DNA from 2 places in the Geobacillus sp. Y412MC52 genome. Region 2 is predicted to be linked to the other one. Evidence: riboswitches for the same ligand, from Rfam matches in the RefSeq annotation. Region 2 holds a riboswitch; the other holds the start of a gene.

Region 1 (4,422 bases), 100 kb from region 2:
CGGCTCAAAGGATACGAGCATGTTCGAATGAGCGATGTGCTCGCGTTGTATCATGATCATGCGACATGCGAACAGTTTCATAGCGAACTCAAGAGCGACTTAGATTTAGAGCGGCTTCCATCTGGGAAGATGAAAACGAATGCGCTCGTGTTGGTCATGGGAGCCTTCGTGTACAACCTTCTTCGCCTGATCGGACAAGATCTATTAAGCGACCCGAGACATCCATTACATCACAAAGTGAAACGCCGCCGCATCAAGACGATCATTCAGACGGTGATCACGATGGCAGGGCGACTCGTTCGCCGATCACGGCAACTATGGATGAAACTGACGCGAAGGAGCGGGTACAGTATACTCCTACTGAATGTGTATCAAAAATGGAAAGAAGCAAGATAACAAACAGATGTTCGGATGCAAAAGTCAACCATCACTCCCTGTACTTTTTTGCCTCTTTTTTAGTTTAGATCTCCATAAAAAGAAATTTATCTCATTTTTAAACATGAAAATAGTGCAGGGAATCATCACAAAAAGGGATTTATGGATCATTCATCCATATAACTAGCACCAAAATCGAAGTTGATTTCCATCCATCACGGATTCAGGCAAAAGTTGTACTTGATTTTTTCTGAACATACCCTATTTACGCTTGTGAGGGAAAACCAGCAAATCAGTGATTTTTGCATATCCTTGTGCAGGAAACCGCATTGCTTGTCAAGTACATGTTGCGGTGAAGAGCCAAAATTGTTAGAAAAAAACACCTAAATCCTTCACAGCAGCTTACCAAAAACAACAGAAAACGCAATCAAAGTATGGAATCCTGCTTCGGATCTTCAAGCTCAGCAAGAAGCCATCACCTTCATGATTTCAAGGGAGACGAAAATTAGGAAAACACAGTCTGTCTCGGGGGATAGTGAAAAAGAATCCATCATTCACCATGATCGTAGCCCCTGGAGAACACATCCATCAACATTCTCCGTTAATGTAAAAAAGTGTCCCGCCGTCTGGGGGACACCCTTTCCTTTCATTTCTACAGCAACTGAAGCAACGCCTTTTTGTTCGCTTGCACTTGATCGTTCAACGCCTTGACTTTTTCTTTTACCTTCTGAATGTCTGCGTTGTTGGCGCCGACTTTCTTTTCAAGAGCGCGAATGTCATTCGTCACCGCCCGCAGCTGGTTGGACAGCGCGATGAGCTGGCCGATGAGGCCATCGATTTGCGCTTGTTTTTCTTCATCGAGTTCCTCTTGGTCTTCACCAACAGGTTGTGGAGAAGTCGGAGACGGCGCCTCCGTTGCCGTTTGCCCGCTGGAATCCGGAGTTGCAGCGTCATTGGCCGCTATGGCTTGTCCACTCGGAGCGTCAGTTGCCGCTGTGGCTCCTGTCGGTTGAGAAGCGGACGGCTCGCCCGTTGGTGACGAATCCGCAGGCGTCGGCGAGGCTTGCGTATCCGTTGCCGGTTCCGCTTCGCTCAATGCTTGAATGCGAGCGGTCACTTTGTCTAACCGCTCTTCAATTTGGCCTACTTTTTTATTTAACTGCGCCAACTTTTGCGCAAGCCATTTTTGTTGCTTGGACGATTCCTGTTTTTTCTTCGCCTCTGTTTCCTTTTGTTCCGTCTTCTTCTTGACGACGACTTCCACTTTCTTCACCATCGTTTCGCGCTCATGCGCTTTGCCAGCAGGCTTGGCGGCCGCCCACGCCGGAGAGGCGACGAGCATCGACGCCACCAAAATCGGCCATCCTTTCTTCAACATTACCAATTCCTCCTTTATTTTTTGGTAATGGCAGCTGGCTGGCATAGGTTTCCCCTTAGCCCCTGTAGCTTTGTGACGCTAAGTTTCCTTAGCTGTACCTTTCATCATGATTGTACCATGATTTTCTTCGCAAGGAAGTGAGACGAAATGACTATTTTCGACCTTTGAACCATTTCATATATGTCTCAAACATTCCTGCTTCACCGTTAAATCCCTAGTTGAAGTTCGTGTACAGTATATTTGCTTTTTGTCACAACTCCCGGGTTCCGCAATGTTTCATGCACTTTCTCATTATACAACCGAACGTTTTCATTGATGATCTTCCACTCCACCGATCGTTGATGGCAAAACCCATCGATATCATTGTCGAGATGTTTCACATAGCGATAGGGGCCAATGATTCCAATGCTGAGCCATGCGCCATGGCGAACCAACACGACATCCCCTTGTTCCATCGTATGGACAAACGCCCAGATCGCGCCAAGAGCGTTGCCAAGCTTCGCCCCCGAATAATGGTACACATTGCGCAATCGCTCTCGCAGTTCATCTTTGCTTATGCCGTCTAAATTGCCAATCAGCGGCCAGCCAATCCCAATGACCTGGTCGCGAATGAATTCGTCGTACCGCTGAAACCCATGCGGTTTTGTTTTGATTTGAAATACATGCGCCATTCCTAATCCCCCATTTCCCTTTCAATCTTCCCCTCAGCTGCATCGTCCCATCCATCGTAGTGCAACAGGAGCGCAACCGTTTCAACTTCTTGCATGCTTCTTAAGAACGGCCGTAATCGCCTCAATCGTTTCTTTGGCGGCATCCGTCAACGCTTCAAACTTAAAAGCAATCGACTGAGCGTTTGGATTGATGGCCGGGCCTGCGTTTCGATCTCTGCGAAACGCTGTGATCGCCTCCAAGTCTTGTTTGAGTCCATCAGGAAGCAACGCTCGCTCGAACCTCCAGCTGACAATGTAAGGCTCTTTCATTGCGTAATCGTTGCTTCCTTCATATTGTATAGCCCCGATGCGCTTCTTCCCTTTCTCGGAAGCGGGATCATTCATAAACAACTGCACGGTTTGCTTTCCACGTCCATCACATACATGCAAGCCTGCTTCCATCGATTTGCTTGCAATGAAGTGAAACAGAGGTGCAATGGCAAAGCGGTACTCAAGCACCTTCACCTTTTCTCCCCCCCTTTTTTTGTCATATTTGCAACAGGCTCATCTGCCCCCAACAAAATGACGAGCAATCTCCGTTCATGCATCATCAAGGATTCTTTCAACAAAAACAAGCAAATTCCTGCATATGAACGAAAAAAATAGAAACCCAACCAATGTTTCTCTGTTTCGATTAATTCCGGAGAGGATCCTTCCCGCCTCCACTAACCGTTTCGTTACCTCGATGTCTTCCCTCGACGGCTGGCAATGACCGCTGGGATGATTATGGGCTACGATGATAGAAGCAGAGTTAGAGAGAATGGCAGCCTTCATCACCTCCATCGGATACACGGATGCTAGCGTTCAGACTTCCGACATGGCAAACGTTGATGGCAGTCGGCTGGTTTTTCGTGTCAAGGCAGACAACGGCAAACTTCTCACGGTCGGCTTCCGCAAGAAACGGCTCCAACAGCTTGTACGCATCTTCCGGAGACTTGATTTGACGCTCCTTGTACAGCACGCTAGACTCTCGAACGAGCTTCAGGCTGACAATGTTGACGCGCTTCGCTGGCTGCTTGGCAGGCACCTCCCTTTCTAGCAACTCTAGCTGTTGATGGTTTGATACTTGCTCATCCTTTTCCCTCCTAAAACAAAAATAGCCCCAATTCCCCGAAAGGAATTGAGGCACTATGACTATGGGTTCACAATCATAACTGTAGATGAGCAAATTCACTAACATAAATTTACATCCAAACAAAAAAGGAGACATGAACCCGACTCCTTGGTTAAAATAGATGTGCTAACCAACCATTCACAAGGAGGTTCATGTCTCATGAATAGATTAGCACATCATCAAGGAATCCACAAGTTTTTCATGGCGTTGGGGTTGGCGCTTTATTTCTCGAAACCGGTCATCAAGCATCTCGTTCATATGGTGGATGCCTTGACTACCAAGGGATTTTCGGGAACGTTGACCGATGTCCATCACTGGAGTTTTCATCCCAACCATCGAACAACGCTCAGCCATTTTTTCACGAAAAGCCCTTGGGATGAAGAGACGTTGCTTCGCAAACTCCAGCAATGGATCCTTCATCGCATCGAGCGAATCGCCAAACGGGAGAATCAACCCCTTTTTGTTTCGATTGATGATACCATTTGCCAAAAAACGAAGCCTTCGTCACGGGCTGCACACGCCATTCAAGGGTGTGATTGGCATTTCTCTCACAAAGATCATCAATCGGTCTGGGGGCATTCGCTCGTTTGGCTGATGGTACACACCATGACTCAGGCATTCCCGTTCGCGTTTCGTCTTTATGATAAGACGGCGGGAACAAGCAAAGTCGACCTAGCGATGGAGATGCTTTCTTCGCTCAAGGTGAAGCCGGATCATCCGGTGTATGTGCTCATGGATTCATGGTATCCGTCCAAAGAGCTCATCGAAGCCTGCCTGAAAAAGGGATTCCATGTCATCGCGATGCTCAAGACGAACCGAATTCTCTACCCGAAAGGCATCGCCGT
Region 2 (4,422 bases):
ATCGAAGCGGACGAATTGCTCGTGGCTGCCGGGAGAACGCCGAATACGGCGGCGTTGAACTTGCCAGCAGCCGGTGTGGAAGTCGGGGCGCGCGGGGAAATTTTGATCGACGAATATACACGGACGACGAACCCGTCGATTTATGCGGCAGGCGATGTCACGCTCGGCCCGCAGTTCGTCTATGTCGCGGCCTATCAGGGAGCCGTTGCCGCGGCCAATGCCGTCGGCGGGCTGAACAAGCGCTGGGATACGGCCGTCGTTCCGGCGGTGACGTTCACCCATCCGGCCATCGCCACCGTCGGGTTGACCGAACAGCGGGCGAAAGAAAACGGGTATGACGTGAAAACGTCCGTCCTGCCGCTTGAGGCGGTGCCGCGCGCGATCGTCAACCGGGAAACGACGGGGGTGTTTAAACTTGTCGCTGAGGCCCGTACGGGCAAGCTGCTAGGCGCCCACGTTGTTGCGGACAATGCCGGCGAGGTCATTTACGCTGCGACGTTGGCGATTCAATTCGGATTAACGATCGACGACCTTCGCCGCACGTTGGCTCCGTATTTAACGATGGCGGAGGGGCTGAAGCTGGCGGCGCTTACGTTTGACCAAGATGTTTCGAAGTTATCGTGCTGCGCGGGATGAGGCCTTCGAATTGGGCCGCCGCTTCGCGGACCGTTATCAACGGGTTGGAACTCATTGCTGTTGCGGTTGCAACGAAGCTTAATGGGGAGCGGTCCGTTTGGCGGAACGCTTCCTTAAAAGGCTGGTGATTGAACAGAGCATGAAGCTTAACAGCAGCACTTCTCAAATTGAAAAACTTTGTAACATCGATTCCTCTTTTCGCACGATAACCAATCGATCAGGGGGAACAGTTGTTTTTCGCCGGCCCAACTTTTATATTGACTTGACCCTGTACTATAGTACCCTGTACTATAGTACAAGGTTTATGCTTTTGGGTGAGGTGGTTATATGAAACATTACCGCATCGGCGAGCTGGCAGAAACATGCCATGTCAATAAAGAAACGATCCGATACTACGAACGGAAAGGGCTTATTCCAGAAACAGAGCGGACAGAAGGCGGATATCGTCTGTATACGGAGGAAACGGTCAGGCGAATTCAGTTTATTAAGCGGTTGCAAGGGCTCGGATTCACCTTGGCGGAAATTGATAAACTGCTTGGCGTTGTCGATCGGGATCGCGATCGATGCAAAGACATGTACCGCTTTGTTACGCAAAAGATCGAGGAGATTCAAGCCAGCATTCGCGATTTGAGGCGGATCGAAGCGATGCTCCAGCAGTTAAAGGAATGTTGCCCTCATGAAGACAATTTATATAACTGCCCGATTATTGACCTATTGCTAGAAGAACCCTCGGATGAGGGAAGGAAGGGAGAATGAGGGACTGTTTACTTGCCTAAAAGGGAGATAGGCAACGGCTTTGTTATTGATCGGTTCGGGTGTTTATTTTACTACGGAATTTTAGCCGCAACAGCCCCGTGCGTCCTTTACACTAGCAACGGGGGAGAAAAAAGGGCGATAAGGAAATAAGTGGTGGCAAGCTCCAACAAAAATACGGCTGCCCTCATTAGCCGGTTTCCCGGCCTTTCGGGCAGCTGCTTGTCTGCTCAGGACGCGATTATTCGCTGCTGTTGCCATCGTCGCCGCCTACATTGCCACCATCGTAGTCATCATCGTCTTGGTCGTGATTTTGATCATGACCGTCTTGATCATGGCCTTGGTCATCGTCATCTTGATCATCGCCGGGTTGCCCAGCATTTTCTCCTTTGTCCTCGTCTTGCTTGACGGAAAGTTTCCGCGCCCGGCCGCTTCCATATTTCCACTCGAGTTCAAGGCGGAACGGAGTATCAAGGGAAAAGAGAGTTTGGATTTTGGCGATGACTTCATCATTTGACAGCGACGGTGATGCTTGCAAGTCGTTAATGAGCGACTGGACATCATTTGTTGTCACTTCACCCGTCTGGTCTTTAATGTGCAAATGGGAATGGCGGTCAGACCAATGATAGTCGATTTTAATCGTTTGGTTAGCCGCGGTTTTCATTTGTAGCTCAAGTTTTTGGACGACGTTAGCCAGTTGGGCTTTTCCTTTCTTCTCTGCTCCGTCCTTGACATGATCGTTGTCGCTGTCGGCATCTTCGGGTTTAGTGCCGAGCGCTACCTCGGCGCTGTTTGTCAGCCCATCGCGGTCGTTGTCTTCGTCCCCATCTAATATTTTATCTTTGTCCGTATCTGTTTTCGTCGGATTCAGACGGAGGTTGTATTCCACTCGGTTGGTTAAGCCGTCGCGGTCTTTGTCCTGGTTGGCGACGTTTTTCCCTAGACCGAGTTTGTACTTCAGTTCCCAATCATCCGGGATGCCGTCTTTGTTTTTATCGGCCCATTTTGGCTTGGATTGTTGTTTCCCCTTGGCTTCGGCTGTTGCCCATCCTGATGAAAACAACAAGGCAGCAGCGAGGCACCCAACTAGCATTCGCTTCATGCTTTTCTTCTCCCTTCATCAATGATGGATTGAAGATACGTTCGGCAGCTGGCTGGCATAGCGTCTTTCGCCGTAGCCCCTTTAGCTTTGCGCCACGCTGTTTCCAGCGCTTTGCCTTTTCGCCGTATCTCCTCGCAGGAGAAGATGCGGCGTTACTTTCACTATAAGTTGTCCATTTGCCGCAGGTAAATCATCCATTTGTCCCATTTTTTTGGCCTGTTTGCCGATTGACAAGTGAAGGCAGGTTTTATATAATTATCTTGAATTCAAGATTTATTGAATAAAGGAGATGTCGGCGCCCAACGGGGATGAGACAACGCAAAACGGGAATCAATATTGTAGGCCTTAATGGGGATGGCGCTTGCTGGTTCAGGACAGCACGCGCTTGATGGCCGGTCATTTCCGGCAATGAAGGAGTGGAAAAGATGATCCGCATCGACCGGGCGTCGTCCCGATATCATGCCGATTACGGCTGGCTGAAAACATACCATAGCTTCTCATTTGGCGAGTATTATGATCCGAACAACATCCAGTTTGGCCCGCTAAGGGTGTTAAACGACGATTTCGTTGCGCCGCTCTCCGGCTTTGGCGCTCACCCGCACCGGGAGATGGAAATTGTGTCGATCGTGCTTAAAGGCTATTTGCAACATGAAGACAGCACCGGACATAAGGCGGTGACAACGTTCGGCGGCGTGCAGCGGATGTCGGCCGGCACCGGCATCGTCCATTCGGAAGTGAACCCTTCGGCGACGGAAGAGGTGAACTTTTTGCAACTTTGGTTTTTGCCGGAACAATACGGATTGCCGCCGTCGTACGAGCGGACCGAGTTTCCGGTCGACAAGATGAAAAACGCCTTGCTGCCGATTGTCACGAAACACCCGTCTTCCCCGGGGATTGCTCACATTCATCAAGATTTGACGATTTATCTTTCCGATTTGGAAGCCGGGCATAAGCTGACGTTTACCCAGCCGGAAGGGCGGAACATCTTTGTCTTTGTCATTGAGGGGGATCTGACGTTAAACGGCGAGGACCATCTCGAGCGGCGCGATGCGGCCCGCATCACGGAAACGCCGGTTCTTCGCCTCGCAACGAACGAAGGATCGCGGTTGATGCTCATCGACTTGCCAAAAGAGGGGTGAAAGCGTTTCGTTTTTGTGCGGCTCATTGGTTTGGCTTCCATTCTAGATCGTGCCAAGAAGACGAATCAAGAAGAGGCATCGTTCGCCGCCAAGGGCGAGGGGTGCCTCTTTTTTCCGCTCTGTATGAGTTGAGAAATCAACAAGGAGCGTGTAAACTAGTAAAGGATAGACAACGCACTAGCATACTCGGTACAAGCCCAACATATGATGAAGATAAAGGCATGGCACGGCGTGAGGCGGTGCTTTTCCTTTTCGTGTTTTGCAAAAGCCGTCAGCGTTGGGGCGGAAGGGATGTTCATTTGCTTCACTGACGGAGGAGCGAGGAGAAAGCCCCCTTCTCGCACCGCAGCAAGCGGTGGGGAAGGTCAAGCATAGGGTGAGGAGGAAGCAACGTGAAAAAATCGACGACGGCCGCATTGATGGCCATATCGATGCTCATTGGGGCGGGAGGGACGTACGCTGGCCTTCAGTTGGCGGACCGCCCGATGGAAGGCTCGCTTTCGACGATTGTTTCGAATGAGCCGTCCAAGTCGACGAACGACAGCGAAGAGATGAAAAAAATCCGGCAAGCTTATGAGCTCATTAAGAATCGGTACGTGGAGAAAGTGGATGAAGAAAAACTGACGGAAGGCGCCATTCAAGGTATGATCAACACGCTCCATGACCCGTATTCCGTCTACATGGATGCGGAAACGACGGAGCAGTTCAACGAGTCGCTCGACTCGTCGTTTGAGGGGATCGGCGCCGAAGTGAGCATGATCGACGGCAAGGTGACGATCGTTGCTCCGATCA

Evidence for each region. Region 2 has a riboswitch for cyclic di-GMP ahead of GYMC52_RS16080 (hypothetical protein). Riboswitches for the same ligand answer to the same signal wherever they lie in the genome.
Region 1: it holds a riboswitch for cyclic di-GMP, as region 2 does, so the genes downstream of both, GYMC52_RS16540 (hypothetical protein) here and GYMC52_RS16080 (hypothetical protein) in region 2, are expected to answer to the same signal.

Annotation. Positions count from the first base shown of each region.
Region 1 covers NC_014915.1:3,341,064-3,345,485, forward strand. The annotation lists gene GYMC52_RS16535 (IS1380 family transposase) at 1-396, shown strand, start outside; gene GYMC52_RS16540 (hypothetical protein) at 1,028-1,753, opposite strand; cyclic di-GMP riboswitch class I at 1,780-1,862, opposite strand; gene GYMC52_RS16545 (hypothetical protein) at 1,960-2,424, opposite strand; gene GYMC52_RS16550 (hypothetical protein) at 2,506-2,928, opposite strand; partial or broken gene GYMC52_RS19645 (JAB domain-containing protein) at 3,004-3,505, opposite strand; gene GYMC52_RS16560 (IS701 family transposase) at 3,737-4,422, shown strand, end outside.
Region 2 covers NC_014915.1:3,238,993-3,243,414, reverse strand. The annotation lists gene merA (mercury(II) reductase) at 1-636, shown strand, start outside; gene merR (Hg(II)-responsive transcriptional regulator) at 964-1,392, shown strand; gene GYMC52_RS16080 (hypothetical protein) at 1,631-2,491, opposite strand; cyclic di-GMP riboswitch class I at 2,532-2,617, opposite strand; gene GYMC52_RS16075 (pirin family protein) at 2,917-3,630, shown strand; gene GYMC52_RS16070 (S41 family peptidase) at 4,023-4,422, shown strand, end outside.